DNA from 3 places in the Pseudomonas sp. P2S-1 genome. Region 2 is predicted to be linked to each of the others. Evidence: riboswitches for the same ligand, from Rfam matches in the RefSeq annotation. Region 2 holds a riboswitch; each other region holds the start of a gene.
What was found. A riboswitch is a leader RNA that binds a small molecule or an ion and turns the genes downstream of it on or off. The one in region 2 is predicted to bind cobalamin.
Positions count from the first base shown of each region.

Region 1: linked by a shared signal. The riboswitch ahead of cobO (cob(I)yrinic acid a,c-diamide adenosyltransferase) and the one ahead of AC2CQI_RS00205 (TonB-dependent receptor plug domain-containing protein) in region 2 are both predicted to bind cobalamin.
Region 3: linked by a shared signal. The riboswitch ahead of AC2CQI_RS06825 (CbtB domain-containing protein) and the one ahead of AC2CQI_RS00205 (TonB-dependent receptor plug domain-containing protein) in region 2 are both predicted to bind cobalamin.

Region 1 covers NZ_CM170068.1:3,041,430-3,051,321, reverse strand. Annotated here, with positions in the region: gene hda (DnaA regulatory inactivator Hda) at 1-283, shown strand, start outside; gene AC2CQI_RS13370 (C40 family peptidase) at 399-1,040, shown strand; gene AC2CQI_RS13365 (C40 family peptidase) at 1,176-1,715, shown strand; gene AC2CQI_RS13360 (PQQ-dependent sugar dehydrogenase) at 1,849-3,165, opposite strand; gene AC2CQI_RS13355 (hypothetical protein) at 3,313-3,891, opposite strand; cobalamin riboswitch at 4,050-4,259, shown strand; gene cobO (cob(I)yrinic acid a,c-diamide adenosyltransferase) at 4,377-4,988, shown strand; gene AC2CQI_RS13345 (cobyrinic acid a,c-diamide synthase CobB) at 4,985-6,280, shown strand; gene bluB (5,6-dimethylbenzimidazole synthase) at 6,277-6,927, shown strand; gene cbiB (adenosylcobinamide-phosphate synthase CbiB) at 6,924-7,832, shown strand; gene cobD (threonine-phosphate decarboxylase CobD) at 7,825-8,817, shown strand; gene AC2CQI_RS13325 (cobyric acid synthase) at 8,814-9,892, shown strand, end outside.
Region 2 covers NZ_CM170068.1:51,820-61,711, forward strand. Annotated here, with positions in the region: gene AC2CQI_RS00195 (ABC transporter substrate-binding protein) at 1-901, opposite strand, end outside; gene AC2CQI_RS00200 ((2Fe-2S) ferredoxin domain-containing protein) at 898-1,248, opposite strand; gene AC2CQI_RS00205 (TonB-dependent receptor plug domain-containing protein) at 1,374-3,308, opposite strand; cobalamin riboswitch at 3,427-3,632, opposite strand; gene folD (bifunctional methylenetetrahydrofolate dehydrogenase/methenyltetrahydrofolate cyclohydrolase FolD) at 3,816-4,670, opposite strand; tRNA gene AC2CQI_RS00215 (tRNA-Arg) at 4,949-5,025, shown strand; tRNA gene AC2CQI_RS00220 (tRNA-His) at 5,069-5,144, shown strand; tRNA gene AC2CQI_RS00225 (tRNA-Leu) at 5,198-5,282, shown strand; gene AC2CQI_RS00230 (Arm DNA-binding domain-containing protein) at 5,416-6,582, opposite strand; gene AC2CQI_RS00235 (hypothetical protein) at 6,804-7,061, opposite strand; gene AC2CQI_RS00240 (hypothetical protein) at 7,030-7,233, opposite strand; gene AC2CQI_RS00245 (hypothetical protein) at 7,226-7,759, opposite strand; gene AC2CQI_RS00250 (hypothetical protein) at 7,818-8,780, opposite strand; gene AC2CQI_RS00255 (DUF7673 family protein) at 8,844-9,188, opposite strand; gene AC2CQI_RS00260 (hypothetical protein) at 9,199-9,471, opposite strand; gene AC2CQI_RS00265 (toprim domain-containing protein) at 9,518-9,892, opposite strand, start outside.
Region 3 covers NZ_CM170068.1:1,526,268-1,536,159, reverse strand. Annotated here, with positions in the region: gene hpaR (homoprotocatechuate degradation operon regulator HpaR) at 285-707, shown strand; gene AC2CQI_RS06850 (hypothetical protein) at 873-1,169, shown strand; gene AC2CQI_RS06845 (DUF1272 domain-containing protein) at 1,285-1,530, opposite strand; gene cobM (precorrin-4 C(11)-methyltransferase) at 1,600-2,346, opposite strand; gene AC2CQI_RS06835 (cobalamin biosynthesis protein) at 2,376-2,801, opposite strand; gene AC2CQI_RS06830 (CbtA family protein) at 2,801-3,499, opposite strand; gene AC2CQI_RS06825 (CbtB domain-containing protein) at 3,510-3,698, opposite strand; cobalamin riboswitch at 3,799-4,015, opposite strand; cobalamin riboswitch at 4,072-4,268, shown strand; gene cobW (cobalamin biosynthesis protein CobW) at 4,364-5,434, shown strand; gene cobN (cobaltochelatase subunit CobN) at 5,438-9,199, shown strand; gene AC2CQI_RS06810 (magnesium chelatase ATPase subunit I) at 9,201-9,892, shown strand, end outside.

The DNA.
Region 1 (9,892 bases), 3.0 Mb from region 2:
CCGCGAACTGCCGATCAAGCTGCCGGACCTCAAGTCCCGCCTGACCATGGCGCTGATCTTCCAGATGCGCGCCCTGTCCGACGAAGACAAGCTGCGCGCCCTGCAACTGCGTGCCTCGCGCCGCGGCCTGCACATGACCGACGAAGTCGGGCACTTCATCCTCACCCGCGGAACCCGCAGCATGAGCGCATTGTTCGACCTGCTGGAGCGTCTGGACCAGGCTTCGCTGCAGGAAAAACGTAAGCTCACCATCCCCTTCCTGAAGGAAACATTGGGCTGGTAAACCCCGTCCTTGACCTACCGCACATAAAAGTCACATTTTTTTCGATTGAATTTGCAAATCGAATCCATAGAAGGCATAGTCGCGGCTTCATCAAATTCAAGACACGGTCGTGCCCATGCTGAATCGCTTCGCACCCCTCGTGCCCCTCGCACTCGTGACACTGCTTTTCGGCTGCGCAGCTCATAGCCCGGCACCGCAACAGCAGGATCACTTCGCTGTTTCTGCCAAGTCCGCCACCCAGTCCCCCGTTGACGCTTCGGTCTTCGACGAAGAGCTGGCGACCGAGCAGGATCTGGAAGAATTCTCCGGCAACAAGTCCTACCAACTGCCAGCCCTGGCCGACAGCATCCTCGAGCGCGGCATGTCGCTGATCGGTACCCGTTACCGCTTCGGTGGCACCTCCGAGCAGTCGGGCTTCGATTGCAGCGGTTTCATCGGTTATCTGTTCCGCGAGGAAGCCGGCATGACCCTGCCGCGTTCGACCCGCGAGATGATCAACGTGGATGCGCCGCTGGTCTCGCGCAACAACCTCAAGCCGGGTGACCTGCTGTTCTTCAGCACCAACGGCCGAGGTCGCGTCAGCCACGCCGGTATCTACCTTGGCGACAACCAGTTCATCCACTCCAGCAGCCGCCGCAGTGGCGGGGTGCGGATCGACAGCCTGGGCGATCGCTACTGGAGCAAGACCTTCATGGAAGCCAAGCGCGCCCTCGCGCTGGCTCCAGCGGCACCGGCCGAGACACTTTCGCGCAACTAAGCGAATTCCCTCGGTGTCAGACACACGGCGACTATGCTGAAAAGCTAGTCGCCGTGCGTGTTTACAGAAAACGTCTAATCTAATTTCTCACCACTTTTCCGGCCTCGCGCCGGCAGCTTCAGACAGGATGTTCTGATGAAGACGATGATGGCGCGTTTAGCGGTATTGTCCCTGGCAGCACTGCTCGGTGCCTGCTCCAGCCATGCTCCGACCCCGCCTCCGGTGGTCCAGCCGGCCTATGTTCCTGCCCAGATCACCTACTCGCCAGCCGCTGAGGACGTGCTTTTCCGCGCGCTCGGGCTTGTGGGTACGCCGTATCGCTGGGGTGGCAACACGCCAGACTCCGGGTTCGATTGCAGCGGGCTGATCGGGTACGTCTATCGGGACGCGGCGGGGATTTCCCTGCCCCGTTCGACCCGCGAGATGATCGTCATGCGTGCCCCGGATGTGCAGCGCGATGCGCTGCAGTCGGGGGATGTGGTGTTCTTTGCGACGAACGGTGCGAGCCAGGTGAATCATGCTGGCATCTATGTCGGGGAAGGGCGCTTCGTGCATGCGCCGTCGACCGGTGGGACGGTGCGGCTGGATTATCTGTCGAACAATTACTGGCAGAAGTCGTACCTGAATGCCAAGCGGGTATTGGTGGCGCCGGCGCATCTGGCGCACAACCCCTAGCTTTTGGGTGGGGCTGATGGCCTCATCGCTGGCAAGTCGGAGCGCCGAACCGCAGCTCCCACAGTGACCGCGTGCACCGCTGGACCTGTGGGAGCTGGCTTGCCAGCGATGAGGCCAGTACAGACAACCTCGATTACTGAAGCTTGCTCACCCGCCAAACCACATTCCCCACATCATCCGCCACCAGCACCCCGCCTCTGCGGTCCGTGACCACCCCCACCGGCCGCCCCATCGCCTTGCCATCGTCATTCAGGAACCCGCTCAACAAATCCACCGGTTTCCCGGCCGGCTTGCCTTCGGTACTGAACGGCACGAACAGCACCTTGTAGCCACTGTGCGGCTTGCGGTTCCACGAGCCGTGCTGGCCGATGAACGCGCCCTGGTCGAACGGCGGCGGCAGCGCCCCGGCTTCGGCGAAGGCCAGGCCCAGCGAGGCGGTATGCGGGCCCACCGCATAATCGGGGGCGATGGCCCGGGCCACCAGGTTCGGATCCTGATGCTCCACCCGCACATCCACATGCTGGCCGTAATAGCTGTAGGGCCAGCCATAGAAAGCCCCGTCCTGCACCGAGGTGATGTAGTCCGGCACCAGGTCGCTGCCGATCTCGTCGCGCTCGTTCACCGCCGTCCACAGCTTCCCGCTGTGAGGTTCCCAGGCGAGGCCGTTGGGATTGCGCAGGCCCGAGGCGAAGATCCGGTGCTGCCCGGTAGCCGGGTCCACCTCCCAGATCGCCGCCCGTTCCTTTTCCTTGTCCATGCCGTTCTCGGCAACATTGCTGTTGGAGCCGACGGTCACATACAGCTTCCTGCCGTCGGGGCTGGCGATGACGTTCTTGGTCCAGTGGTGGTTCAGCGGCCCTCCCGGCAGCTCGCTGACCGGCTCGCCCGGGCCATTAAGCGAGGTGGCGCCTTCCTGGTACTTGAAGCGCAGCAGGCGATCGGTGTCGGCCACATACAGGTCATTGCCGACCAGGGTCATGCCGAACGGCGAGTTGAGGTCCTTGAGGAACACCGTGCGGGTTTCCGCCACGCCATCCTTGTCGGCATCGCGCAGCAGGGTGATGCGGTTGGGGCTAGGTACGCCAGCGCCGGCCTTGGCCATGACCTTCTTCATCACCCAGCCACGGATGCCCTTGCCGTCGTCGGGTTTCTCCGGTGCGTTGGTTTCCGCGACCAGTACGTCGCCATTGGGCAGCACATAGAGCCAGCGCGGGTGATCCAGGCCACCGGCGAAGGCGACCACCTGGGTGCCCTGGGCCGCCTTGGGCTTGCCGCCATCGGGCCAGCCGACGGCGGGGGCGATGTTCACCGTGGGGATCAGGGTTTTGTTCGGTTCCGGCAGTTGCGGCGACGGGCCGCTGCCGTCGGTGACCTGGAGCCGGGCGGATTCGCCGCAGGCAGTCAGGCCGGTGGTGATGGCCAGCAAGATGGCAAGGCGCAGGGTGGGCATGGTCTGACTCCTTGGGATAGGTCCTAAAGAGTCAGAGGTGACGGGGGCGAGGGAGGTTCAGTCAGCTTCAAGCTATAAGCCTTAAGCTGCAAGAAAAGGCGCCGCTGCTCTTGCTTGCAGCTTATGACTTGCAGCTTGCGGCTGAACTCACGCCTGCTTCAGCAACAGCGCAACCCCGGGATAATACTGCCCCACCTCATCATGCAACTTCCGATACCCATACGGAAAACACCAGGCAATGGCACAGGCCGTATGCTTCTGCAGATCATCCACCAGGTCCTGCAGCTCTTCCGGGCTGGCATGCTGGCCCAGCTTGCACGGGCTGGCGAACAGCGCCGCGACCTTCAACTGGCTCGGATAGGCAATGGCCTTCGCCGCCTGCACCGTCTCCTGCAAGGCCCCGCTCAGATCAAGCCGTCCGACCTTCGGCCAGCGCTGCCCGGCATGCAGGTAAGCTGATTCATCCTTGCTGGCGATCAACAGATCGCAGCGCGCGCCCCGTTCGCCTTCGTCCCGCTGCTTCTTGCTCTGGTAACCCTGCAGGGTCACCAGTTCGGCCTGCCACAGCGCTGCCGACAGCATTCCGATGTTGCCCTGCACCCCTTGCCAGTGCGGACCCTCGTTGTCACCCAGGGTCTGGTTGAAGCGTTCGATGCATTCGCTCCAGCGCTCCAGCGCCGGCCGCAGGAACTCAAGACGGGGGTTGTTGATGATCAGACCTTGCATGCTGCTCTCCTTCGTAATTGTTGTACGAGCTACAGCGACAGCGTTGAATCATGTCAATGTGATATCACTCGTTTGGAGTGTGGCACAACGTGAAAGTTGCGCCGTTGGCCGCAATGTGACGGCGGTCTCCAATTGACGCTCCGGGCCCAACCCTCTAACCTTCGCGACTTGTTTCAGGTGCCCCGTGACTGCAAGGTCGACCGGGTGAAACAGGGAAGCCGGTGCGATTCCGGCGCTGCCCCCGCAACGGTAAATCGAGTCAAGACTGTGCACGGCCACTGGGTGTCGAAACCCGGGAAGGCGCCCGGTCAGGATCGCCCGGCGATCCGCTCGTTAGCCCGGAGACCGGCCTGCAAACTGTCAACGGCACCACGGCGGGTGGTGCGCGGTTCTCCGGGCCCTGGCGTCCGGTGCCTGCGCTTCCCTCCGTGCCCCCATCCCCTCAGCTGTCGCCGCCCTGCGACAGTGGCCCGCGGAGACCCCCGATGAGCGAATCCCCCGAACGTGACGAACGCCACCTGGCGCGCATGCAGCGCAAGAAGGCGGTGATCGACGAGCGTATCGCCAATTCCCCCAACGAATGCGGCCTGCTGCTGGTGCTCAGCGGCAACGGCAAGGGCAAGAGCAGTTCGGCCTTCGGCATGCTCGCCCGGGCCCTCGGCCATGGCATGCACTGCGGCGTGGTGCAGTTCATCAAGGGCCGCAATGCCACCGGGGAAGAACTGTTCTTCCGCCGCTTCCCCGAGGAAGTGCGCTACCACGTGATGGGCGAGGGCTTCACCTGGGAAACCCAGGACCGCCAGCGTGATATCGCCGCTGCCGAAGCCGCCTGGGAGGTTTCCCGTGAGTTGCTGCGCGACCCGGGCATCGGCTTCGTCGTCCTCGACGAGCTGAACATCGCCCTCAAGCACGGCTACCTCGACCTCGATACCGTCCTCGCCGACCTCCAGGCCCGTCCGCCGATGCAACATGTCATCGTCACCGGTCGCGGCGCCAAGGACGAGATGATCGAACTGGCCGACACCGTCACCGAGATGGGCATGATCAAGCACGCTTTCCAGGCCGGCATCCGTGCCCAGAAGGGCGTCGAACTATGAGCGACACCCGGCATTGCCCGGCGGTGCTGATCGCCGCGCCGGCCTCCGGCCAGGGCAAGACCACCGTGACCGCCGCCCTGGCCCGCCTGCACCGCAACCAGGGGCGCAAGGTCCGTGTGTTCAAGTGCGGCCCGGACTTTCTCGACCCGATGATCCTCGAACGCGCCAGCGGCGCGCCGGTGTACCAGCTCGACCTGTGGATGGTCGGCGTCGAGGAAAGCCGTCGCCTGCTCTGGGAAGCGGCCGGCGAGGCCGACCTGATCCTGATCGAGGGCGTGATGGGCCTGTTCGACGGCACCCCGTCCAGCGCCGACCTGGCCCGTCACTTCGGCGTGCCGGTGCTGGCGGTGATCGACGGCACCGCCATGGCCCAGACCTTCGGCGCCCTGGCCCTGGGGCTGGCGCGCTACCAGGCGGACCTGCCCTTTGCCGGCGTACTGGCCAACCGGGTTGGCTCGTTGCGCCACGCACAACTGCTGGAAGGCAGCCTGACCGAGGGGCTGCGCTGGTATGGCGGGCTCTCCCGCGAGACCGGGATCGAACTGCCAAGCCGCCATCTCGGCCTGGTCCAGGCCAGCGAACTGACCGACCTCGACCTGCGTCTCGACGCTGCGGCCATGGCCCTGGGCGATAGCTGCCAGTCCTCCCTGCCGCCGCCAGTGGCCTTCGAGCCGCCTGCACCCCGCCATATCGAGCGCAAGCTGGAAGGCGTGCACATCGCCGTGGCCCGTGACGAGGCCTGCGCCTTCACCTACGGCGCCAGCCTCGACCTGCTGCGCGAGATGGGCGCCGAGCTGAGCTTCTTCTCGCCGATCCACGACCAGGAACTGCCAGACGCCGACAGCCTGTACCTGCCCGGCGGCTATCCGGAACTGCATCACCATGCATTGGCGGCCAATACGCCGATGCTGGAAGCGATTCGCGCCCATCACCAGGCCGGCAAACCGTTGCTGGCCGAGTGCGGCGGCATGCTCTACCTGCTCGATGCCCTGACCGATGTCGCCGGGGAACGCGCCGAACTGGCCGGCTTGCTGCCGGGCGAAGCGACCATGCAGAAGCGCCTGGCGGCACTCGCCCTGCAATCGGTCGAACTGCCGGAAGGCACCCTGCGCGGCCACACCTACCACCATTCCCTGACCAGCACCGAGTTGGAGCCCATCGCCCGTGGCGTGAGCCCCAACGGCGGACGTGGCGCGGAAGCGGTATACCGCATCGGCCGCCTGACCGCCTCCTACGTGCATTTCTATTTCCCGTCCAACCCAGACGCGATGGCGGCGCTGCTGGCGCCATGAGCGAACATGCCTACAGCGAAGCCGAGCGCGCGGCGATCTACCGCGCCATCGGCGAACGCCGTGACATGCGCCACTTCAGCGGCGGCGAGGTGGCGCCCGAGCTGCTGGCGCGGCTGCTGGAAGCGGCGCACCAGGCACCCAGCGTCGGCCTGATGCAGCCCTGGCGCTTTATCCGCATTACCCGGCGCGAGCTGCGCCAGCGTATCCAGGCCCTGGTCGAGGACGAACGCCAGCGCACCGCCGAAGCCCTCGGCCAGCGTTCCGACGAATTCATGCAACTCAAGGTCGAAGGCATCAACGACTGCGCCGAAGTGCTGGTGGCGGCGCTGATGGACAAGCGCGACGTGCATATCTTCGGCCGTCGCACCCTGCCGGAAATGGACCTGGCCTCGTTGTCCTGCGCGATCCAGAATCTCTGGCTGGCGGCCCGGGCCGAAGGGCTGGGCCTGGGCTGGGTGTCGCTGTTCGATCCGCAGGCCCTGGCCGATCTGCTGCACATGCCCGCCGGGGCCAAGCCGCTGGCGATTCTCTGTCTCGGCCCGGTCCACGCGTTCTACCCGGCGCCGATGCTCGCGCTGGAAGGCTGGACCACGCCACGGCCGCTGGCCGACATGCTCTACGAAAACCAATGGGGAGAAGCCGAATGAGTGTGGCCTTGCTGACCGTGGCCGGGGTGGCGCTGGATGCGCTGCTGGGCGAGCCGCGGCGCTGGCATCCGCTGGTGGCCTTCGGCCGTTTTGCCGGGCGCCTGGAACAGCGCTTCAATTCCGGCGGGCGCGGCTGGCGCAGTCATGGGGTGACCGCCTGGTTCCTGGCGGTGATTCCGTTGACCCTGCTGGCGACGGCGTTGTCCTGGCTGCCCTACATCGGCTGGCTGGTGGAGATTCTCGCGCTGTACTGCGCCCTGGGCCTGCGCAGCCTTGGCGAACATGTGCAGCCGGTGGCCGACGCCTTGCGCGGCGGCGACCTGGACGAGGCGCGCAAGCGGGTCGGCTATCTGGTCAGCCGGGAAACCGCCGAACTGGATGAGACGGCCGTGGCCCGGGCCGCCACCGAATCGGTACTGGAGAATGGCAGCGATGCGGTCTTCGCCGCGCTGTTCTGGTTTGTCATCGCGGGGGCGCCGGGCGTCGTGCTCTATCGCCTGAGCAATACCCTGGATGCCATGTGGGGTTATCGCAACGAACGCTTCGAGCGCTTCGGCTGGGCCGCGGCGCGGATCGACGACGTGCTCAACTACCTCCCGGCGCGCCTGGTGGCGCTGACCTACGCGCTGTTGGGCAATACCCGCCTGGCGCTGAAGTGCTGGCGTCAGCAGGGCCCGAAATGGGACAGCCCGAATGCAGGTCCCGTGATGGCATCCGGCGCGGGTGCCCTGGGTGTCGAACTGGGCGGCTCGGCGGTCTATCACGGCGAGCTGCACGAGCGCCCGCAACTGGGCGAAGGCCCGCCAGCGGATGCCGGCGCCATCGAGCGCGGCTGGCAACTGGTGTGCAAGGGCGTGTGGCTGTGGTTGCTGCTGCTGTGCCTGGGAGCTGAATTCCATGCTTGAACACGGTGGCCGCCTGCTGCGGGCGATCGCGCACTACGGAATTGTCCGCGAGGACTGGCTGGACCTGTCCAGCGGCATCGCGCCCTGGGCCTTCCCGATTCCCGAGATTCCATTGCGTGCCTGGGCGCGCCTGCCGGAGACCGACGACGGTCTGGAACAGGCCGCCGCCGCGTACTACGGCGTAAAAGAGTTGCTGCCGGTGGCCGGTTCCCAGGCGGCGATCCAGGCGCTGCCGCGCCTGCGTCCGCTGGGCAAGGTCGGTGTGTTGTCGCCGTGCTATGCCGAGCATGCCGAGGCATGGCGCCGTGTCGGGCATCGTCTTCTGGAACTCAATGAAGCACAGGTCGAGGCGCAACTGGACAGCCTCGACGTGCTGGTGCTGGTCAACCCGAACAATCCAACCGGACGGCTGCTCAGCCCGGAAACCCTGCTCGGCTGGCATGAACGCCTGGCCCGGCACGGTGGCTGGCTGCTGGTGGACGAAGCCTTCATGGACAACACGCCGGTCCATAGCATCGCTGCGTTCAGCCAGCGCGAAGGGCTGATCGTGCTGCGTTCGTTCGGCAAGTTCTTCGGCCTGGCCGGGGTGCGCCTGGGCTTCGTGCTGGCGGAAGCGCCGCTGTTGCGAGCGCTGGCGGAAGAGCTGGGGCCCTGGTCGATCAGCGGACCGACCCGCGTGCTTGGGCAGGCAAGTTTTGCCGACAGCGAAAGCCAGCGCCTGCAGACCGAACGTTGCGCCACCGCCAGCGCCCGTCTCGCCGCCTTGCTGGAGTCCGCCGGTCTGAAGCCTTCCGGCGGCTGCGACCTGTTCCAGTACCTGCGCCATGACCAGGCCGCGATCCTCCACGATTTCATGGCCCGGCGCGGCATTCTCCTGCGCCTGTTCGATCAACCGCCCAGCCTGCGCTTCGGCCTGCCGGCGGACGAAGCCGACTGGCAACGCCTGGCCGCCGCGCTGGCCGCCTACCGCAAGGAACAGCCATGACCACCCTGATGGTGCAGGGCACCACCTCCGATGCCGGCAAAAGCACGCTGGTCACCGCGCTGTGTCGCTGGCTGAAACGCCAGGGCGTCGGCGTCGTCCCCTTCAAGCCGCAGAACATGGCGCTGAACAGCGCGGTCACCGCCGACGGCGGCGAGATCGGCCGGGCCCAGGCGGTGCAGGCCCAGGCCTGCAACCTCCAACCCCACACCGACATGAACCCGGTGCTGCTCAAGCCCAACAGCGATACCGGCGCCCAGGTCATCGTCCATGGCCGTGCGGTCACCAGCATGAATGCGGTGGCCTATCACGACTACAAGGCCATCGCCATGCAGGCGGTGCTCGCTTCGCACCAGCGCCTGAGCGCCGCGTATCCGGTAGTGATGGTGGAAGGTGCCGGCTCGCCGGCCGAGATCAACCTGCGCGCCGGCGATATCGCCAACATGGGCTTTGCCGAGGCGGTGGACTGCCCGGTGATCCTGGTGGCCGATATCAATCGCGGCGGGGTGTTCGCCCACCTGGTCGGTACGCTCGAGCTCCTTTCGCCGAGCGAGCAGGCGCGGGTCAAGGGCTTCGTCATCAACCGCTTCCGTGGCGATATCGCCTTGCTCCAGCCTGGTCTCGACTGGCTGGAAGAACGCACCGGCAAGCCGGTGCTGGGCGTGCTGCCCTATGTGATGGACCTGCACCTCGAAGCCGAGGATGGCCTCGACCGCCGCCAGGGCGCCAAGGCCGCGCAGGTGCTCAAGGTGATCGTCCCGGTGCTGCCGCGCATCAGCAATCACACCGACTTCGATCCACTGCGCCTGCACCCGCAGGTGGACCTGCAATTTATCGGCCCCGGCGAGGCGATCCCGCCGGCCGACCTGATCATCCTGCCGGGCTCGAAAAGCGTGCGTGGCGATCTGGCGCAGCTGTGCGAGCGCGGCTGGGAAGAGGCGATCGCCCGGCACCTGCGCTATGGCGGCAAGGTGGTGGGTATCTGCGGCGGTTTGCAGATGCTCGGCCGCGAAGTGCATGACCCGCTGGGCCTGGAAGGGCCCGCGGGGAGCAGCGCGGGCCTCGGGCTGCTGGACTA
Region 2 (9,892 bases):
CCAGCTCACGGGCCAGGTGCAGGGCGGTGCGGGCGCTGTGTTCGCCGGCGACCAGGTGGGTGAAAGGCAGGTCGATCAGGCGCTGTTCCTTGACGGCGCGCAGGTGGGACAAAGCCGGGTGTTTGCTCAGGTAGGTGCGTTTCGCTGCGGCGGTGGACCACACGGCGTCGGCCAGCAGCAGGACGTCCGGGTCCAGTTGCAGCAGGGTCTCGGCATCCACTGTAACGCGGTGCAGGTCGATGTCGGCGAGTACGTTGCGGCCACCGGCGTTGGCGATCAGCTCGGTGACGAAGCCTTGCTTGCCTTCGCTGTCGAGGCCGCGGGTTTCGCTGTCCAGGTAGAAGACTTTCAGGGGTTTGTGTCCGGCAGCGAGCTGGTGGGCGGCGTTCAGGTCGTGCTGCTGTCGGGCGATCAGGTGTTCGGCCTGGGGCTGGCGGTCGAGGAGGCGGCCGAGGGTGCGCAGGTCCTGTTCGATGGCCTGGAAACCGCTGGCTGCTGGTTTAGGTGTGCAGGCATTTTCCAGCAGGTAGCTGGCGATACCGTGCCGGGCCAGATCACGGCGGGGGCCGACGCCGTCGCGGAAAGCACTGTAGAAACCGCCGATCACCAGGTCGTAGCGCCCGGTATAGAACACCTCCGGCGAGGGGTATTGGCGTGACAGCAGTGGCACGCCGCGATAGCGGTTATCGGTCAAGGCGCTGGCATCGTCATCTATATAGCTGACGGCAGCCAGGGCCGGGCCGGCTTGCAGCGCCAGGACCATGTCGGCGGCATGCTGGTTGAGGGCGAGGATGCGCTGCGGTGGTGACTGTCGCAGGGTCCAGTCTTCGCCGCAGTTGCGGTAGTCGAGGGCGTGGCCGGTGGTGCTCAGTAGCAGGGTGAGCCAGAGCGCGTGCTTCATGGATTGCTCCTGTTGAGCAGCAGGTTCTCGACCGGTTTGCCGTCGACCAGGTGTTCCCGGGCAAAGCGCCGGGCATCGTCGTGACTGGCGATGCGGTACCAGCAGCGATCCGGATAGACCGTGGCGATCGGCCCGAGATTGCACGGGAACTGGCAATGGGTGCGGGTCAGCAGCACGCCGTCCCTGGTCTCGATCCGGTCGGCGGCGAGCAGCTCGTTGCGTACCGTCTTCCACACCTTCAGCGCCCCGCGCAAGGTGCAGCGCGGGCCGGTGCAGAGCATGACGTGACGGGCATGCTCGGGGATATGCGACCAGTCGGGGTGGGTGGGGATGTCCTGTTCGTTCATGGTGTGTCCTTGGTAAAGCATCGCTGGCAAGCCAGCTCCCACAGGTTCAGCACAAAGCTTGAGACCTGTGCAGTACCTGTGGGAGCTGGCTTGCCAGCGATGAGGCCATCAGTTACAGCACAAGGTCAGAAGCTGTAGGTGTACCGCGCTTCAGCCGTAAACGGCCGCCCCAGGTTCCCGACCCGCCGCGACCCGCTGTCCATGCTGGTGGTGTAATCCCGGTCCAGCAGGTTCTCCAGCAGCAGCGCCAGGCGATGCTGGCGCCGGGCATCCAGGTACCGGTAGGCATCGGCATCCACCACGCTGTAGTGCCCGTAGTCGATATCCCGCGGGCTGACCACGCTGCCGATGTAACGAATCGCCGCACCGGCACCCCACATACGATCGGCGGACTCATAGCCGACCCGGCTGCGAGCGAAGAAGCCGGGAATGTTGTTGATGGTGGCGCCGTTACGCGATTCGCTCAGGTTGCGGGTCATGTCCGCCTGCACCTGCCAGCGGTCACTGAGCTGTACCTTGCCGTCGAGTTCGAAGCCACGCACGGTGATCTCGCCGTCGCCGTTGACCCACTGGGTGTCGACGAGGGTGATCAGGTCCTCGATGCGTCGATGGAACAGCGTACCGCTGACATTCCACGGCTGGCCGTTGAGCAGGTTGCTGTAGTCCAGGCCCAGCTCGGCGTTGCGGCTTTTCTCCGGTTTGAGGTTGGGGTTGCCCATCTCGTCGCCGGGCTCGTTGACATACAACTGCTCGGCATTGGGCAGCTTGTAGGCCGAGCCGAACTGGCCACGCAGCTTGAGGTTGTCGGTCAGATCGTAGAGCGAGGTGATCATCCCCACGGTGGCGCTGTCGCCACTGCTCAGGTGCTCGCGGCGCACGCCGATGCTCGGGTGCCAGTCGGGCAGGGCGGCGATCTCGGGGCGCAGTTGCAGGTACAGGGCATGGGCCTCGGCCTGGTTCTGGTCGATCTTCAGCACATCGTCCTTGCCCTTGAACCACTGGTTGTCGCTGCCGAACACCAGGGTGTGGCCGCCGGGCAGCACGGCCTCGCCCTCGGCCTGCACGCCCCAGTCGCTGAAACCCCAGTAGTCGTTGTGGTTGAGCACGCGCGGCGTGCCATCGGCGTTGTTGTAGACCCGGTTGTAATTCGTGTCCCAGTCGTTCATGTGACCTTTGACGAAGTAACTGAAACGCTCGTTCAGATGCTGCTGGAAGGTGGCCGTGGCGATCTGCTGGACGCGGTCGTTGGTGGTGTTGCGGTTGGCGTCGGGGCGCAGGAAGTCGAGGCTGGCGGCGCTGTACTGGTAGAACAGCTCCAGGCGGCTATCATCGCCGAAGCCCTGGGTGGCCTTGGCCCCGAAGGTGTTGACCTCGTAGCCGCGCTTGCGGTCGCTGACCGTCGCGGTGATGTCGCTGCTGTGGTACGGCTGGTAGCCCTCGGAGATGTTGTGGCTGACATAGGCCAGCAGGCCCAGGTCACCGAAGCCGTTGCTGAAGATCCGTTCGATGCGCGCATCGCCATTGCGCCCGGCGAAGCTGTCCACGCCCAGGTTGACCTGGCCCGACGCATCCCGGGACTGGGCGTTGCGGGTGACGATATTGATCACCCCGGATACTGCCTGGGTGCCGAACAACAGGCTCTGGCCGCCCTTGAGCACTTCGATGCGCTCGATGGCGGCGGCTGGCAGGGTGTCGATGTAGATGCCGCCATAGAGACGGTTATTCAGGCGCACGCCGTCGAGCAGGATCAGGGTGTCGTCGTTGCGTCCGCCCAGCAGCGAGTAGGTGCCGTAGTCGAAGGGGCCTTGCTTGGGCGCGACATACAGGCCCGGGACGAACATCTGCAGAACCCGGGTGATATCGGCGCTGGGGCCGGCGCGTTCGATCTGCTCGCGCTCCACCACTTCGACCTTGCTGCCGTAGCGGGCCATCTGCGCGATGGTATTGGACTCCACTGGTGGCGCCGAGACGAACTGTCGCTCCAGTTCCAGGGTTTGCGCGAACGCGAGGGTATTGCCGCCCAGCAGGCAGCCAATCAAGGAGAGATAACGTGTATTCACTGACTTCTCGAAAAGGAATTTTCGGGAAGCGCACAGGAGGGAGCTGGCGAGCGCGCGCCAGACTACCGGCTCGTGCCCGCCCACCGCAGGTTTGCCAAATGACTGACGCATCCGTTCTTCAGTCGTGATGCTTCAGGCCGGTCTCCGGGCTTGCGAGTCTCGAAGCCATTCGCCTTCCCATGCGTCCTGCGCACAGTGGCTCTGTTGAAGGCTTCACTCGCTTACCGTTGCGGGGGCAGCGCCGGACTTGTCATCTAAGACTCACCGGCTTCCCGTTTCACCTGCCGCGCGGCGGCGGCAGACACCTGAAACGGGCGGCATCTGACCATTGGGGTGACCGTTCGTCAACCTCTCCGGGTGGGGAGCGGCAAGCTGCAAGCTGCAAGCGACAAGAAAAAGCGGGGCGGGGGAGGTTTTAAGATGGGAGGCTGCAAGAAAAGGCTGGTACACCACGGTCTGCCTTTTCTTGCAGCTTAAAGCTTAAAACTTAAAGCTTGGGACTGCGCGTTACTTATGCAGCTCTTCCGCCGCATACAAGGTGTTTTCCAGCAGGCAGGCACGGGTCATCGGGCCAACGCCGCCCGGTACCGGGGTGATCCAGCCGGCGCGGGGCAGGGCGGTCTCGTAGACCACGTCGCCGACCAGCTTGCCGTCTGCCTGGCGGTTGATGCCGACGTCGATGACGATGGCGCCTTCCTTGATCCACTCACCTTTCACCAGGCCCGGCTTGCCGGCGGCGACCACCACCAGGTCGGCACGGCCGACATGGCCGGCGAGGTCCTGGGTGAAACGGTGGGTGACGGTGACGGTGCAGCCGGCCAGCAGCAGTTCCATGGCCATCGGGCGACCGACGATGTTGGAGGCGCCGACGACCACGGCGTTCATGCCGTACAGGTCCTGGCCGGTGCTTTGCAGCAGGGTCATGATGCCTTTCGGAGTGCACGGGCGCAGCAGCGGGATGCGCTGGGCCAGGCGGCCGATGTTGTACGGGTGGAAACCGTCGACGTCCTTGTCCGGGCGGATGCGCTCCAGCAGCAGGGAGGCGTCGAGGTGGGCCGGCAGCGGCAGTTGCAGGAGGATGCCGTCGATGTCCGCGTCATTGTTGAGGCGATCGATCAGGTCGGTCAGTTCCTGCTGGCTGGTGCTGCTGGGCAGGTCGAAGGCTTGCGAGATGAAACCGACTTCCTCGCAGTCCTTGCGTTTGTGCGAAACGTAGACTTGGGACGCCGGGTCGGTGCCAACCAGGATCACCGCCAGGCCGGGGGTGCGCAGACCTTGCTGGCGACGTTCAACGACACGTTGGGCGATCTGCTGGCGCAGGCTGGCGGCGATCGCCTTGCCGTCGATAAGTTGTGCAGTCATGACGGGTGATTAACCATCGAGAGAAAAAAAGAGCGCGCATTCTCGCATGAGCCGCGCGCAGGGCAAAGGCGCTTGGTCCGGCAATTGCCCTAAGCCCTTCAATAAAATGAATTTTTTTGAAAAACATGTTGACGCTCCAAAAGGGCGTCTATAAGATGCGCCTCACTTGTCGGGCAGGGCCTAGCACTGGTTAGCAAGGTCGGGCAGAATGAGCGGATTTGGCTTGTTCGGTACGGCTAACGTTAATTTGTAATCGCAAGCGAAAGCAGATTAAATATGCGCCCGTAGCTCAGCTGGATAGAGCATCCGCCTTCTAAGCGGATGGTCGCAGGTTCGAGTCCTGCCGGGTGCGCCAATCAAGGCAGCTTTGGCACAAGTAAAAAGCAGCATGCAATATGGTGGACGTAGCTCAGTTGGTAGAGCGCAGGATTGTGATTCCTGTGGTCGAGGGTTCGATTCCCTTCGTCCACCCCATATTCCAGAAGGCGCCTGATGAAAGTCTGGCGCCTTTGCTTTAAATGCTTCACGCGGACGTGGTGAAATTGGTAGACACACTGGATTTAGGTTCCAGCGGCGCAAGCTGTAAGAGTTCGAGTCTCTTCGTCCGCACCATCTAAGCGTCTGTTTTCAAAGGGTTTTCTCCCGGCGACTCTCAAAATGGGAGCAGGTTGGGAACACTTTGGGAACCGCAGCAAGAAAAAAGGCAGCCTTCATGGCTGCCTTTTGCGTTTGCGGACCGCGGCCATCAGAGCCGCAGCGCATGTTCCAGCATGCCGATCATGTCCGGCCCGTCCTGGTGAATCCATTTCCCGTAGTGTTTCCAGATCATCGCCGTCGAGGTGTGCCCCATCTGGTCGGCAATCCAGTCCAGCGGAACCACGCCGGTGCTCAGCGTCTGGCTGGCATAGGTATGCCGGCAGTTGTTCGGGCCGCGGTACCGCACCCCCACATTTTCCAGATGCGCACGCCACCAGGTCTTCACCAGGACATCGGAACTCGTCCAGGCGGCGTTGGTGGTGGTCTTGTGGAAGATGAAACGCACCTTCTGCTGCTTGACCGTCCTGTTGTCGCGATCGGTAACGTCGACGGTGACCAGCGACTGGCCCCTGGTGAAGCGGATCTGTGATCGCAGCGCTTCCAGGGCGGGCTTGATCAAACGCACCTCCCGGGTAGATCGGCGGTTCTTGGTCACCCGGTAGTTGCTGCGCACCTGCGATCGACGGAATTTCACCGCGCCAGTGTCCAGGTCGACGTCCTCCCAGGCCAGGGCGATCGCCTCCGATACCCGTGCACCGGTCCAGATCATGAACTGGATCAGGTTGATCTCCTGTTGGTGATCGGGATCGCCGCCCAGGATGAGATCGATCTCGCTCCGTTCGAATGGATCGGGGTCGTCGGCGTCGGGGAGACGGACGGTGATTCCCTCGGTGGGGTCGTGGGCAGATTTGTTCCTGGTGCGGTACAGCGTGAAGATCTGCCGGACGATGCTCAGGATCTCCCGGACCGTCTTGTTGTGAAGCACAGGCATCAGCGTCTTCTGGATCCAGGTCTGCAGATCGAGGTGGTCGATCTGGTCGGCCTGGCGGTGTCCCCACATCGGCCGGATGTGGTTCTTCACCTTGCTGGCGTAGGCCAGGAAGCCCGATGTGGCCATCTCGTTGCGTTTGATGTCCAGCCACAGGTCGATGAAGTGGCCGAAGGTGTTGCTCTGCACCCGGGGCGAGTCAGGGAAGTGGCGGGCGTAGCTGAATGTCCCGGATTGGATCTCGTAGTTGATGATCCCGACCAGGCGTTCGGCGTTGGCCACGCTGGCGGGGGAGGCGTCGCCGGGGATGGATTCCCGACACAGTTCGCCCTGGTAACGGAAATACACGCGGACACGATTGCCGCGGACTTCTACTCCATCAGCCATTGGATTTTCACTCACGAAGGAAAACGGCCCAGTGTATGGGCCGTTGTGTTGGACGGCCTGTTTGCAGGCCTAGAAGATTGCAGCGGTAGTTCTCGGTGGGGCGATCCGTCTAGCCGTGGCACAAGCCGACGAGACCGGTGATCAGCCACCACAGTTCTTGGGCTGCGAGGAAACCTGCCCCTGCGCTGAAGCCGCACATGATGGCCAGTTTGGCGATCGCCTTAGCGCTCATCGGTGGCTACCTGCTGTTCTCCAGAGTGGGTATAGATCACGGGTCCTTGCGGGCCAAGCAGATCTCGGCTGCGCTCGACGAGCAAAGCAGGGTCTAGCCCCAGCTTTTTGGCCATCCCTTCCGCGGCCTGCAGGGCGCTGGCAGTGTTGCTGGCGGTCAGGCGGTGGCCTTTGACGGTGGCCACGTAGGTACCGGTCGTGTACCGGCAACGGATCTCAACGGCCACGGTATTGACCTCGCTGCTCACGCTTGGCGTCGACATTTGCCATGTAAGCCGTCCATGCGGCCGACTGGGTCTTTTGGCGGATCTTGCTGCATTTCTGGTGGTTGCCCTTGGTGCGCGATCTGTTGCAGATGTCGCAGTGGTTCGGCAGGTCCAGGGAGTGAGTGGCCAGACGTGGCCGGATTTGTTCAGACATTTTCATCCTCCTCGACAACCATAGCTTTCCGGCGCTGCTCGTCATGCTTCAGTTGGGCCCATTCGACCCCCAGGCTCCATGCTTCCTCAAAGCTATTTGCATACACCCATACAGTCCCGATGAACCCCCAACTTTCGCTGAAGGAAGCCTTGCGGTACTCCCGACGAGGAGTACCAAACTGAACCGCTAGTCCGTGATAGCCCGCTTGGTCGGCGATATAGGCGTTCGATACCAGCACTTCCCGCGCATGCTCCCGCTTATCCTCGTCGTCCTCGACCGGCCAACCCTCTTGAGCAAGTATCTCCGCTAACGGCTTGAGTGAGGCGTGCTGGAGAGGTTGCCCCTTCAATGCGTCAAGGAAGTCCTCTAGTGGGTCTTCCAGGACTTGGCTGTCGAGTTCCTCTGTGCCGAGTACTGACGCCATATCAACAACGTGAAGGGTTCTGAGTGAGTTATCGAAAGCCTGCTCTGCCCGTGATGGCGTGGTAGCCTTCTCGGCGCTGACTTCGGGGGTTTGTACTTGCATGGTGCTTCTCCTTGGGGTTGGTCGGTCTTGGAGGGTTGCCGCCCTCCGGGACCATCTTCTATGCCGCCACGTAACCGGCGGCGGTCTTGCTCAGCAGGCCGGCTTCGGCTGCCTTCTGCATCAGCCTGGTGGCTCTGTCGCTGCCTATCCGCAGAACCTTCGCGACCTGACGCACTGCCACCTTCGTTCCTCTTTCCGTGCTGGCTATCAGGTTCAGCAAATCGGACGGAAGCCCGTCGCTTACTGCTCGTGCCTGCTCCGTTTCTCGATGTTCCTGTTGCTGTTCCTCGGCCTGTTCCTGTTCCGCTGCTACTGCTACCGAGGCGCGTTCCTGCGCGGGTGCTGGACGCAGTGCGGAAAGGATCAGGGCCGGCACGATTTCCAGCGCAGCGGCGAAGCCCAGGCAGAGCATGGTGGCCAGTTCGAGCGGTAGGCCCACGGCCTTGGATGGCAAGGCCAGCAGGGCAGTGAGTTCCTGTGACGCCTGGTCCCGGCGTACCTGGGCGCTCTCCCGTTCTGCGTCGAGGCGTGCCAAGGCGGCTGTCTCCAGTTCAAGGGCACGGGAAACCATGCCCCGCTCGCGCAACGAGTTGGCCTGTTGGTGGACGGCGGCCGCATCGCTGTCGAGCTGCTCGATGCGTGCGGCGTCTGCGTCGCGCTGCTCCACCAGGTCGATCTGGCGTTGTTCTTGACGGGCCTGGTACTCGGTGCGGCTGTTGATGATCGAGGACATGAGTCGGTCGTAGGTGGCCCAGCCGGAGACGGCGCCCAGGGCAATTGCGCAGGCCATCATCAGCAGCGCGCAGATGGTTCGGCGCACGACCAGCAGGCCGAGGGCCAGCGGCCAGGCGATGTACTTGAACAGGTCCAAGACCACCGCAGCCGAGGCGAACAGCACGGCGAGCAGGGTATTGTCGATCAGCGCGGCGATGGCCAGAGCCACCGACGTGGCGGTCACGCCCGCCAGTGCGGCGACCATGGCCAGTAAGGACCAGCGGTGGTGGTGTTGTAAGTTGTGCATGGTGCTTCTCCTTGGGGCAGGCCCTGCCGAGTTGCCGCTCGGCGGGGCCTTCTTTTTCGAGGCTTAGCCCCAGGCGCGTTTCAGGTGCGACCAGATTTCGTCGCCGTTCTCGATGTACTCATGCACTTCCTGCTCTGGCCGTCGGTCCAGGCGTAGTACGGCGAGGCAGTCGTCCCAGAGTACGCTGTCGAGCCCACGCAGGTCGGTAAGCGAAAAGGGAAATGCGCTACCGTTGTAGAGGCCCAGCAAGAAGCGCCCGACGATGCGGCTCTGCCCGGTGCAGCGTTGGGCTACGGGTAGCAGTCGCTGGAGGGCTTCAACGCCGGCGGCTCGGACGTATGGGCGCTCTGCCTCCTCAACCGCTGAGCGGTTCAGGTCATCCCGGATACGGTCTTGTGCGGTGCTCATGGTTGTCCCCTTAGTTCGCCACGACGGCGTGGATGGTCAGGTGGCCCGGCATACGGTTCTGCAAGGCCTGCAAGCGTGCGATTTGTTCTTCGCTGCATTCGTCTACGCAGATGACATTGGCGCCCCGATCAGCCAGCCGACGTACCGCGCGCTCCAGGGCGACCGTAGTGCACTGGCGGCCTACTAGAATCTGGCGCTCACTTTGTCCGTCGGCCTTGGCGAGCTTGCGCAGTCGGATGGTTTTGCCGGTGGCGGGTGCGCCGCGTTCTACTTTCAGTTGCATGGTGCTTCTCCTTGGGTTGATGCCGGCGTTGCCGCGCCGGCCTGGTTCAGCCGGCCTTGAAGGTCCAGCACTTGACGGTGGTCGGCCGCAGGTTCGCGGCCGTTGTACGGGTGTTGAATACAGCGCGCACGGCGCTGTCGACGGCACGGTTGGCGTCGATGAACGGGCGCGATTTGCTGTTGCGCAGCAGCGTGCGCAGGGTCGATACGTCGGCCAGCTTTTGCTTGTGCTCGGCCGCGCGTTCACAGAGTTCGTTGAGGTGGACGGCGATCAGCTCGGGGTTCTTGCTGTGGTTCACCACAGGCTCATCGCTGAGCGACTGCAGGTAGTCGAACACTTCCCAGAACTCGGCGACTTCCTTCGGATCGGAGTTCACCGCGTGCTGGCGGGCAACGGCCATGCAGCGCAGTTCGCGCAAGGT
Region 3 (9,892 bases), 1.5 Mb from region 2:
GCACGCGAAGGTCGATTCCCGGTCGAAACCTGCCCCATAGCTTGCCAGAGCCGTTAAATATATCAAGCGGATTCACGTTTCTGTGTCCGTATTTCTTAACATTTGGACTACGATTTATCGGTTAAGCCATTGAAAATTCGGGTGAAAGCGTGATGTTTTACGCACGCGTCAGTTCAATATATTTGACGAGTGCGCAGGGTTCGCCGGCGCGGTAGTACAGCGGCGCTTGCAGCCCGAAAGCCCGGCTCTTAAGCTGCACAATCACCGTTGATATCAGTCTGACCATGCCGAAACCAAGACCGTCCCTGACCCTCACCCTGTTGCAAGCCCGGGAAGCCGCCATGGCCTTCTTCCGGCCCTCCCTCAACGAACATGGCCTGACCGAGCAGCAGTGGCGGGTGATCCGCATCCTGCGCCAGCAGGGTGAGCTGGAAAGCCATCAACTGGCCGAGCAGGCCTGCATCCTCAAGCCGAGCATGACCGGCGTGCTCAGCCGCCTGGAGCGCGACGGCCTGGTGCGCCGCAAGAAGTCCAGCACCGACCAGCGCCGGGTCTTCGTCGGCCTGACCGAGCAGGGCCAGCAGTGCTTCATCGCCATGAGCGAGGATATGGAGCGCAACTACCAGCGCATCCTCGAGCAGTTCGGCGACGAGAAGCTGCAGACACTGCTGGGTTTGCTGAACGAGCTGAAGAGCGTCAAGCCTTGATCGCAGGTTATTCGCGCAAGTAAAAAGTCCTACATATACTGTCGGGTATCCGCCACAGCCTGCTGTCGTCGGTCGGACTTCGACGTCTCGATGCCCGTTGTAGTGCCGTATCCGCAGTAGCCCGCACGCGAGGCGTTCTTGCAGACGCTAAGAGAGGCTATTGCAATGGATATCATCAGTCTGGTTGTGCAAGTCATCGCGGGTGTGATTGGCGGCAACGCGGCGGGGTTGAGCAAGGAGGGCATGGGCCCGGTGCTCAACAGTGTCCTTGGTGGGGTCGGTGGCGTGGTGGTGGGGCAGGTGCTGGCCCATCTGACCGGCGATCAGTCCCTGGCCCAGGCCGGCGCGGAAGGTTCCCTGGATATTCCAGCCATTATCAGCAGCGTGATCGGCGGTGGCGCCGGTGGTGCGGTGCTGACCTGGGTGGTGGGGTTCATCAAGAGCAAGATGCAGGCGCATTGATGTGAATTCGATGGCCTGATCGCTGGCAAGCCAGCTCCCACAGGGTTTGCGGTGCACACACTACCTGTGGGAGCTGGCTTGCCAGCGATGAGGCCATCAGCAACACCATAAGCTTCTAGTGTGCAGGACAGCCTTCGGCCTTCACCGTCCGCACCGTCGTCGCCGGATTCTTCACCAGCTTCTCCCCGACCCGCGCCGGTCGCGGTTGCAATTCACCCCCGCAATTCGGGCACTTGCCCTTCAGTTGATCGTCCGCGCAGCTACGGCAATAGGTGCACTCGAACGAGCAGATCATCGCGTCACGGCTGTCGCCCGGCAGTGCCGTGGCGCAGCATTCGCAGCAAGGACGAAGTTCCAGCATCGGGGGAAATCCTTTCTTGGGTGGTGGTCGTCCTAATGTGCAGGCACGGTGATAGCAATGCAATACGTCTCAAGGCCGGTACAGATGGGCATGCCCCGCCCGATACAGCGCCGATTCGCTGAAGCTGTCGCTGGCCAGCACCCGGCCCACCAGGATCAGCGCGGTACGCCGGAAGCCCTTGGCCGCCGTGAGCTCGACGATGTCGTCCAGTGTTCCCAGCACCCAGTCCTGATCCGGCCAGGTAGCCCGGTGCACCACGGCGATCGGGCAGTCACCGCCGTAATGCGGGCGTAGCTCCTCGACGATCCTTGGCAGATGGCGCACTCCCAGGTGTATCGCCATGGTCGTCTTGTGGCTGGCCAGGCTGGCCAGCGCTTCGCCCTCGGGCATCGGCGAGGAATCGGCGAAGCGGGTGAGGATCACGCTCTGGGCGATATCCGGCAGGGTCAGTTCGCAGCCGAGCAGGGCGGCGCTGGCCGCCGTGGCCGTGACCCCGGGGACGATCTCGTAGGGAATCTCCAGCTCGCGCAGGTGGCGGATCTGCTCGCCGATGGCGCCATACAGGCCGGGGTCGCCGCTGTGCACCCGGGCGATGTCCTGGCCCTTGGCATGGGCGGCGGCGATCACCTCGATGATCTGTTGCAGGTGCAGTTCGGCACTGTTGATCAGGGTCTCGGCGTTATGCCCGTCGAGCACGGCGGCGGGCACCAGCGAGCCGGCATAGATGATGACCGGGCACTGGCGAATCAGGCGCTGGCCCTTGACGGTGATCAGCTCCGGATCGCCGGGGCCGGCGCCGATGAAATAGACGGTCATGGGAGGTCTCTGGAAAACGGAAGGGCGGATTATCCGCCAGAAGCAGGGATCCAGGCCAATGCCAGGGTCATATCGTCGCGCACGATGCGCTCGACGCGCAGCTCGGCCAGCCCGCCGTCAAGCTGCTCGGCCAGGGCCAGGGCGCTGCTTTCCGCTACGCCATAACAGCCGCTGTGTTGAAAGGCGATGGCCGAGCGATGGCTCAGGCGCGGGGTATACGGGGCGAGTTGCACGGCATTGAAGAAGTGCAGGGGCAGGCCGAGATCGGCAGCCAGCTGCAGCAGGCCGGGTTCCTGGCGCTTGAGATCGATGCTGGCAAGAGCAACCAGCGCGGCGAAAGGCAGGTTGCGCGATTGCATCACATCCCGCAGCAGCCCGGCCAGCTCACTGGCCGGGGCACCACGGCGGCAGCCCAGCCCGGCGTACAACGCTGCCACGCCGGACGGGACGGCCATCAGGCGGACTGCCGCCGGTACAGCCAGGCGCTGATCAGGCCCAGGGCCAGCCAGAAACCGGCATTGGTCAGCAACGAAGCGACGATGAACTGCGATTCCAGGGCTTCCGGTGCCAGGCTTTCATGGACGTCCGGCTGCGGGGCGCCGATCACATGGGGAATCGCCAGCAGGATCAGGCCGGCGATTTTCAGCACCCAGTTGCCTGCAAACACTATCAACACCAGGCCGACAGCGGTGGCAGCGGCGGTGCCAACCCACCAGAACTGGCGCTGGGCCAGGTCGGCTGCGGCGGTACCCGGCAGCTCCGGTGGCAAGCCGAGGTTCGGCGCCAGGCAGAACACGGCGAAACCGCCCAGGCCCCAGAGTGCGCCGACCCCGACGCTGCCCGGATTGCGCAGGGTGTACATGGCCGCCAACAACAAGGCGAAGCCCACCGCGACCACCAGGTTGCCGCCGGTGGTGGACAGCACGCGCTGCCAGCCATCTTCCGGCGACCAGGCTTCGGCATCGTGGTGATGACCTTCGCCCGCTGCGGTCGCGCCGGCGTGCTCATGCTCATGGACCTCGGCCGGCGCCGAGTTCTCGTAGGTTTCCGCCTTGAGGATCAGCGGCGCGACCCAGAAGCTTTGCAGCAAGGTCAGCAGCACGGCCGCCAGCAGACCGGTAAAGCCCGCGGTGCGGGCAATGCGAGTGAACATGGGTCGGGCCTCAGTGGCAGGGGAAGGCGGCGCTGTGGCGGGTGTCGTGGGCGGCGTTGTGCACCGCTTCGATATGCGAGAAGCCGGCGAAGTAGACCAGGCACAGGCCCAGTACCGAAGCGCTGACGGCCGCGACGATGCGCTGGCTGAGGGTGGTGGAGGTGCTGCTGGCGTGGCTGGCGGTACTGATGACGGGCATGGCGCTTTCCTCTTGGTGTTGTTCGGGCAACAGGCAAGCGCGAAGAACGCCTGGATGCGGGGCACCCAGGCGTTGCAACGTCGCCCGCCCACCGCGGGTTTGGTCAAATCTGTCATGGGCCGGTCTCCGGGCTTGCAAGGGGCTGTTGGCCGAGGCGTCTCCTTCCCATGCCGGACTGCTGGCACAGTGGATCAGACGCTTTCCTTGCTTACCGTTGCGGGGGCAGCACCGGAATGACTGGACCTGACGATCACAGCGCACCGGTTTCCCGTTTCACCTTTTGTAATAAAAAAGGCACCCAAACGAATCGCGCTAGGTAATCACGCGCGTTGACATCCGTCAATACAGCGGTTGACCGGCTTCCGGGCACTGCGTAGCCTTGCCGGTTCGAGGTTCTCCGACGCGGGTCGGAGCTAAGACGGGAACGCGGCAAGCCGCGGCTGCCCCCGCAACTGTAAGTGCCGAGTCCATCGACCAGTGCCACTGCCGAGCATAAAAGGCGGGAAGGCGTCGATGGCGTCCCGAGGACACGGCGCAAGCCAGGAGACCTGCCTCGACCAGCTTCCACATTAACCGGGCGGGGTGATCCGGTGGCGAACGCGTCCAGACCGCACGGTTCCTGGCCTCCGTCCCCCATGCCCGCCATGCTGCCAAGGGCATCCGACATGAAAACACTGGCCAAACTCCCCGTTACCATCGTCACCGGCTTTCTCGGCTCGGGCAAAACCACCTTGCTCCGCCATATGCTGGACAACGCCAATGGCCGCCGCATCGCGGTCATCGTCAACGAATTCGGCGAACTGGGCATCGACGGCGAGATCCTCAAGCAATGCAGCATCGGCTGCACCGAGGAAGAGGCCAACGGGCGCGTCTACGAACTGGCCAACGGCTGCCTGTGCTGCACCGTACAGGAAGAGTTCTTCCCGGTGATGCGCGAACTGGTGGCGCGCCGTGGCGACCTGGACCAGATCCTCATCGAAACCAGCGGCCTGGCCTTGCCCAAACCACTGGTCCAGGCGTTCCAGTGGCCAGAAATCCGCAATGCCTGCACCGTCGACGCTGTGATCACCGTGGTCGACAGCCCGGCCGTGGCCGCCGGCACCTTCGCTGCCTTCCCCGACCAGGTCGATGCCCAGCGCAAGCTGGACCCGAACCTGGACCACGAATCGCCACTGCACGAGCTGTTCGCCGACCAGTTGGCCAGCGCCGACCTGGTGATCCTCAACAAGTGTGACCAGGTCGCCCCTGAAGCCCTGGCCGCCGTGCGCGCCGAGGTGGAAGAGGAGCTGCCGCCAGCGGTCAAGGTGGTCGAAGCCAGCAAGGGCGTGCTGCCGCTGGAAGTGCTGCTGGGCCTGGGTGCCGAGTCGGAGGCCCATATCGACGGCCGCCGCACCCACCACGATTCGCACCATGACGGCGACGATGACCACGACGATCACGACCACGACGCCTTCGACTCCATCTCCCTCGACCTGCCGGAAGCCGACGAAAGCCTGCTGCTGGATGCCCTGACCCAACTGGTCACCGACACCGGCATCCTGCGGGTCAAGGGTTTCGCGGCGATTCCGGGCAAGCCGATGCGCCTGCTGATCCAGGGCGTGGGGACCCGTTTCGACAAGCACTTCGACCGCGCCTGGCGCAGCGACGAAGCGCGCATCACCCGCCTGGTGCTGATCGGCCAGGACCTGGATGCCGCTGCTCTGGAAGCACGCCTGCGCGCTGCCCTGGGCGCCTGATCCATGCACCTGCTGCGGACCCAGCCCGGCGGCTTCGTGCCGGACGACAGCATTGCCGACCTCGGCCAGACCCCGGCCGAGCTGGTGATTCTCTGCAGCGGTGATTCGCACCTGGCGCTGCTGGCGGAAACTGCCCGCGAGCTGCCGGAGGATTACCCCAGCCTGCGCCTGGCCAACCCCATGCAGGTGCAGAACCACGCCTCGGTCGACCTGTATGTCGACGAGGTGCTGCGCCATGCCAAGGTGATCCTGGTGTCGCTGCATGGCGGCATCGGCTATTGGCGCTATGGCGTCGAGCAACTGGTCGAGCTGGCGGCCCGTGGCGTGAAGCTGATCCTGGTGCCGGGTGACGACCGCCCGGACCCGGAGCTGAGCAGCCTGGGCAACGTCGCTGCCGAGCAGGCCGAGCGCCTCTGGCACTTCCTGCGCCAGGGCGGCAAGGCCAATGCCCTGAACCTGTTCAATTGCCTCGCCAATACCTGGCTGGGGCGCGATTACCGCTGGGACGAGCCACGGCAACTGCCGCGTACCAGCCTGTACCACCCGCGTCATGCCGAGGCCGGAATGGGCCACTGGCGCGCTGATTGGCATGTTGGGCGACCGGTCGTGCCGATCCTGTTCTACCGCTCCCATCTGCAGGCGGCGAACACTGGCTTTATCGATGTGTTCTGCGAGCGGCTGCAAGGCGCCGGGCTGAATCCGCTGCCGATCGCCGTGGCCAGCCTCAAGGAGGCCGGCTGCCTGGCCCAGGTCGAGGACTGGCTGGACGAAACCGCTGCCGCGCTGATCATCAACACTACCGGTTTCGCCCAGTCCAGCCCGGAACAGCCGCACCTGCGCCCGTTCCGCCGGGATATCCCGGTGCTGCAGGCGATCTGCGCCCAGGACAACGAACCCGGCTGGCAGGCCAGCGAGCAGGGCCTCGGTGCCCGCGACCTGGCCATGCATATCGCCTTGCCGGAACTGGACGGACGCATCATCACCCGGCCGATCAGCTTCAAGGACCTGGCCTGGCGCAGCGAGCGCAGCCAGTCCGACGTGGTCTGCTACCGGCCGCAGCCCGAGCGCATGGACTTCGTCGCCGAACTGGCGCGGCGCTGGTGCGAGCTGGCACGCCTGCCGAATCAGCAGAAGCGCGTGGCCCTGGTGCTGGCCAACTACCCGACCCGGGATGGCCGCATCGGCAACGGCGTCGGCCTCGACACCCCGGCGGCGGCACTGAATATCCTGCGGGCCTTGAAACTACAGGATTACCCGGTGGGCGACCTGCCGGACAGCGGCACCCAGTTGATCCACGACCTGCTCGGCGGCGTCAGCAACGACCTCGACAGCCTCGACCAGCGCCCGTGCATGCAAAGCATGGCCCTGGACGACTACCTGGCGGCCTTCGCGCAATTGCCCGAGGCCAACCAGCAGGCAGTGCGCGAGCGCTGGGGCGAGCCTGCGCAGGATCCGATGTTCCGTGGCGGGCGGATGATGATCGCCGGCCTGCGCCTGGGCCTGACCTTCGTCGGCATCCAGCCGGCCCGTGGCTACCAGCTCGACCAGAGCGCGGTGTACCACGACCCCGACCTGGTCCCGCCCCATGGCTACCTGGCCTTCTATTTCTGGCTGCGCCATGGCTTTGCCGCCGATGCGCTGATCCATGTCGGCAAGCACGGCAACCTGGAATGGCTGCCGGGCAAGGGCGTCGGGCTATCGGCGCAGTGCTGGCCGGATGCACTGATCGGGCCGCTGCCGAATATCTATCCCTTTATCGTCAACGACCCGGGCGAGGGCGCCCAGGCCAAGCGCCGTACCCAGGCAGTGATCATCGACCACCTGATGCCACCCCTGACCCGCGCCGAGACCTACGGCCCGCTGCGCAACCTGGAGCGCCTGGCCGACGAATACTACGAGGCGCAACTGCTGGACCCGCGCCGCGCCGTGGAATTGCAGAAAGAAATCCTGCAACTGGTGCGCGACAACCATATCGACCGCGAGCTGCAACTGGACGGCGCGCTGGACGATGCGGCGGTGTGGCTGCCGCGCCTGGACACCTACCTGTGCGACCTCAAGGAATCGCAGATCCGCGATGGCCTGCATGTGTTCGGAGAGTCGCCCACGGGGCGTCTGCGCCTCGATACGCTGGCGGCGTTGTTGCGTGTGGCTCGCGGCGATGGCCGTGGCGCCAATGCCAGCCTGCCACGGGCGCTGGCCCGGGCCATGCTGCTGGGCTTCGATCCGCTGGATTGCGAACTGGGCGAGCCCTGGCAGGGGCCGCGACCGGCATTGCTGGCGGACCTCGAATGCGGCCCGTGGCGCACCGCCGGGGATACCCGCGAACGCCTGGAAGTCCTTTCGGTGCAGTTGATCGAGCAGACCCTGGCCGGTGAGTCGGCCTTGCCGGACGCGCCACAGTGGGATGACGTGCGCGCCGTGCTCGAAGCCCTGGCCGAGCGCGTCGCACCACAGTTGGACAGTTGCGGCGCAGCGGAAATGCACGGCGTGCTGTCCGCTCTCGAAGGCTGTTTCGTCCCGGCTGGCCCCAGTGGCGCGCCGAGTCGCGGGCGACTCGATGTGTTGCCCACCGGGCGCAACTTCTACACCGTCGATGTGCGCAACCTGCCCACGGCCACCGCCTGGCGCCTGGGGTTCACCTCGGCCAGCCTGATTCTCGAACGTCACTTGCAGGATCACGGCGACCATTTGCGCCAGCTTGGCCTGTCGGTCTGGGGGACGGCGACGATGCGCACCGGCGGCGACGATATCGCCCAGGCCATGGCCCTCATGGGCGTGCGCCCGGTGTGGGCGGCGGGCAGCCATCGGGTCGACGACTTCGAGATCCTGCCCCTGAGCCTGCTGGACCGGCCACGGGTCGATGTGACCCTGCGCGTCTCCGGCTTCTTCCGTGACGCCTTCGGCAACCTGATCAGGCTGTTCGATGCGGCGGTGCAAGCGGTGGCGGCGCTGGACGAGCCGGACGACATGAACCCCCTGGCCGCCCGGGTACGCAGCGAGCGCGCCGAGCTGCTGGCCAGCGGCCTGGATGAAGACCAGGCCCGGCGCCAGGCCGGCTGGCGGGTGTTCGGCTCCAAGCCGGGTGCCTACGGCGCCGGCGTGCAGAACGCCATCGACGGACGCCTGTGGCACAGCCGCGAGGACCTCGCCGAGGTCTACCTCAATCACGGCGGCTACGCCTATGGCGGCGCCGACGAAGGCACCGAAGCCCGTGGACATTTCGCCAAACGCCTGGGTCAGATGCAGGCGGTGCTGCAGAACCAGGACAACCACGAGCACGACCTGCTCGACTCCAACGATTACTACCAGTTCCAGGGCGGCATGCTCGCGGCGGTGGAAACCCTGGGCGGGCAGGGCGTCGCCAGCTACCACGGCGACCACAGTCAGCCGGAGCGCCCACGCATCCGCACCCTGAAGGAAGAACTGAACCGGGTGATCCGTGCCCGCGCCCTGAATCCCAAGTGGATCGACGGGGTCAAGCGCCATGGCTACAAGGGCGCCTTCGAGCTGGCGGCGACGGTGGACAACCTGTTCGCCTTCGACGCCACCACCCTTTTGATCGATGACCATCATTACCAGTCGCTGGCCGATGCCTATGTGCTCGACCCGGCGACCCGCGAATTCATCCGCCAGCACAACCCCGAGGCGCTGCGCGAGATCACCGAGCGCCTGATCGAGGCCCAGCAGCGCGGCCTCTGGCAGGAACCCGGGGAGTACCGCGAAGCCCTGGAAGAACAACTGCTGGACGGCGAGGAAGAGGCTTGAAATGACTGAACCCCTGCACTTTCCCCTGGCGGCGGTGGTCGGCGCCGAGGACCTGAAACTGGCCTTGTGCCTGACCGCCATCGACCCGAAGATCGGCGGCGTGCTGATCGAGGGGCCACGGGGCATGGCCAAGAGTACGCTGGCCCGTGGCCTGGCGGACCTGCTCGGCGAGGGGCCGTTCGTGACCTTGCCCTTGGGCGCTACCGAGGAGCGCCTGGTCGGCACCCTCGACCTGGATGCCGCGCTGGGCCAGGGCCGGGCGCAGTTCTCCCCGGGCGTGCTGGCCAAGGCTGATGGCGGCGTGCTCTATGTCGACGAGGTCAACCTGCTCGCCGACCACCTGGTGGACCTGCTGCTGGACGTGGCTGCCAGTGGTACCAACCGGATCGAGCGTGATGGCTTGTCCCATCGGCACAGTGCGCGCTTCGTGCTGATCGGCACGATGAACCCGGAAGAAGGTGAGCTGCGTCCGCAGTTGCTCGACCGTTTCGGCCTCAATGTGGCCCTGCACGGACAGCCGCTGCCCGAGGCCCGGGGGCAGATCCTGCGTCGGCGCCTGGCCTTCGACAGCGATCCCGCCGGCTTCCTTGCCGACTGGGCGCCGGCCCAGGCCGCGCTGCGCCAGCGCTGCCAGAACGCTCGCCAGCGCCTGGCAAGCATCGAACTGGACGATCGCTCCCTCGCCCTGATCAC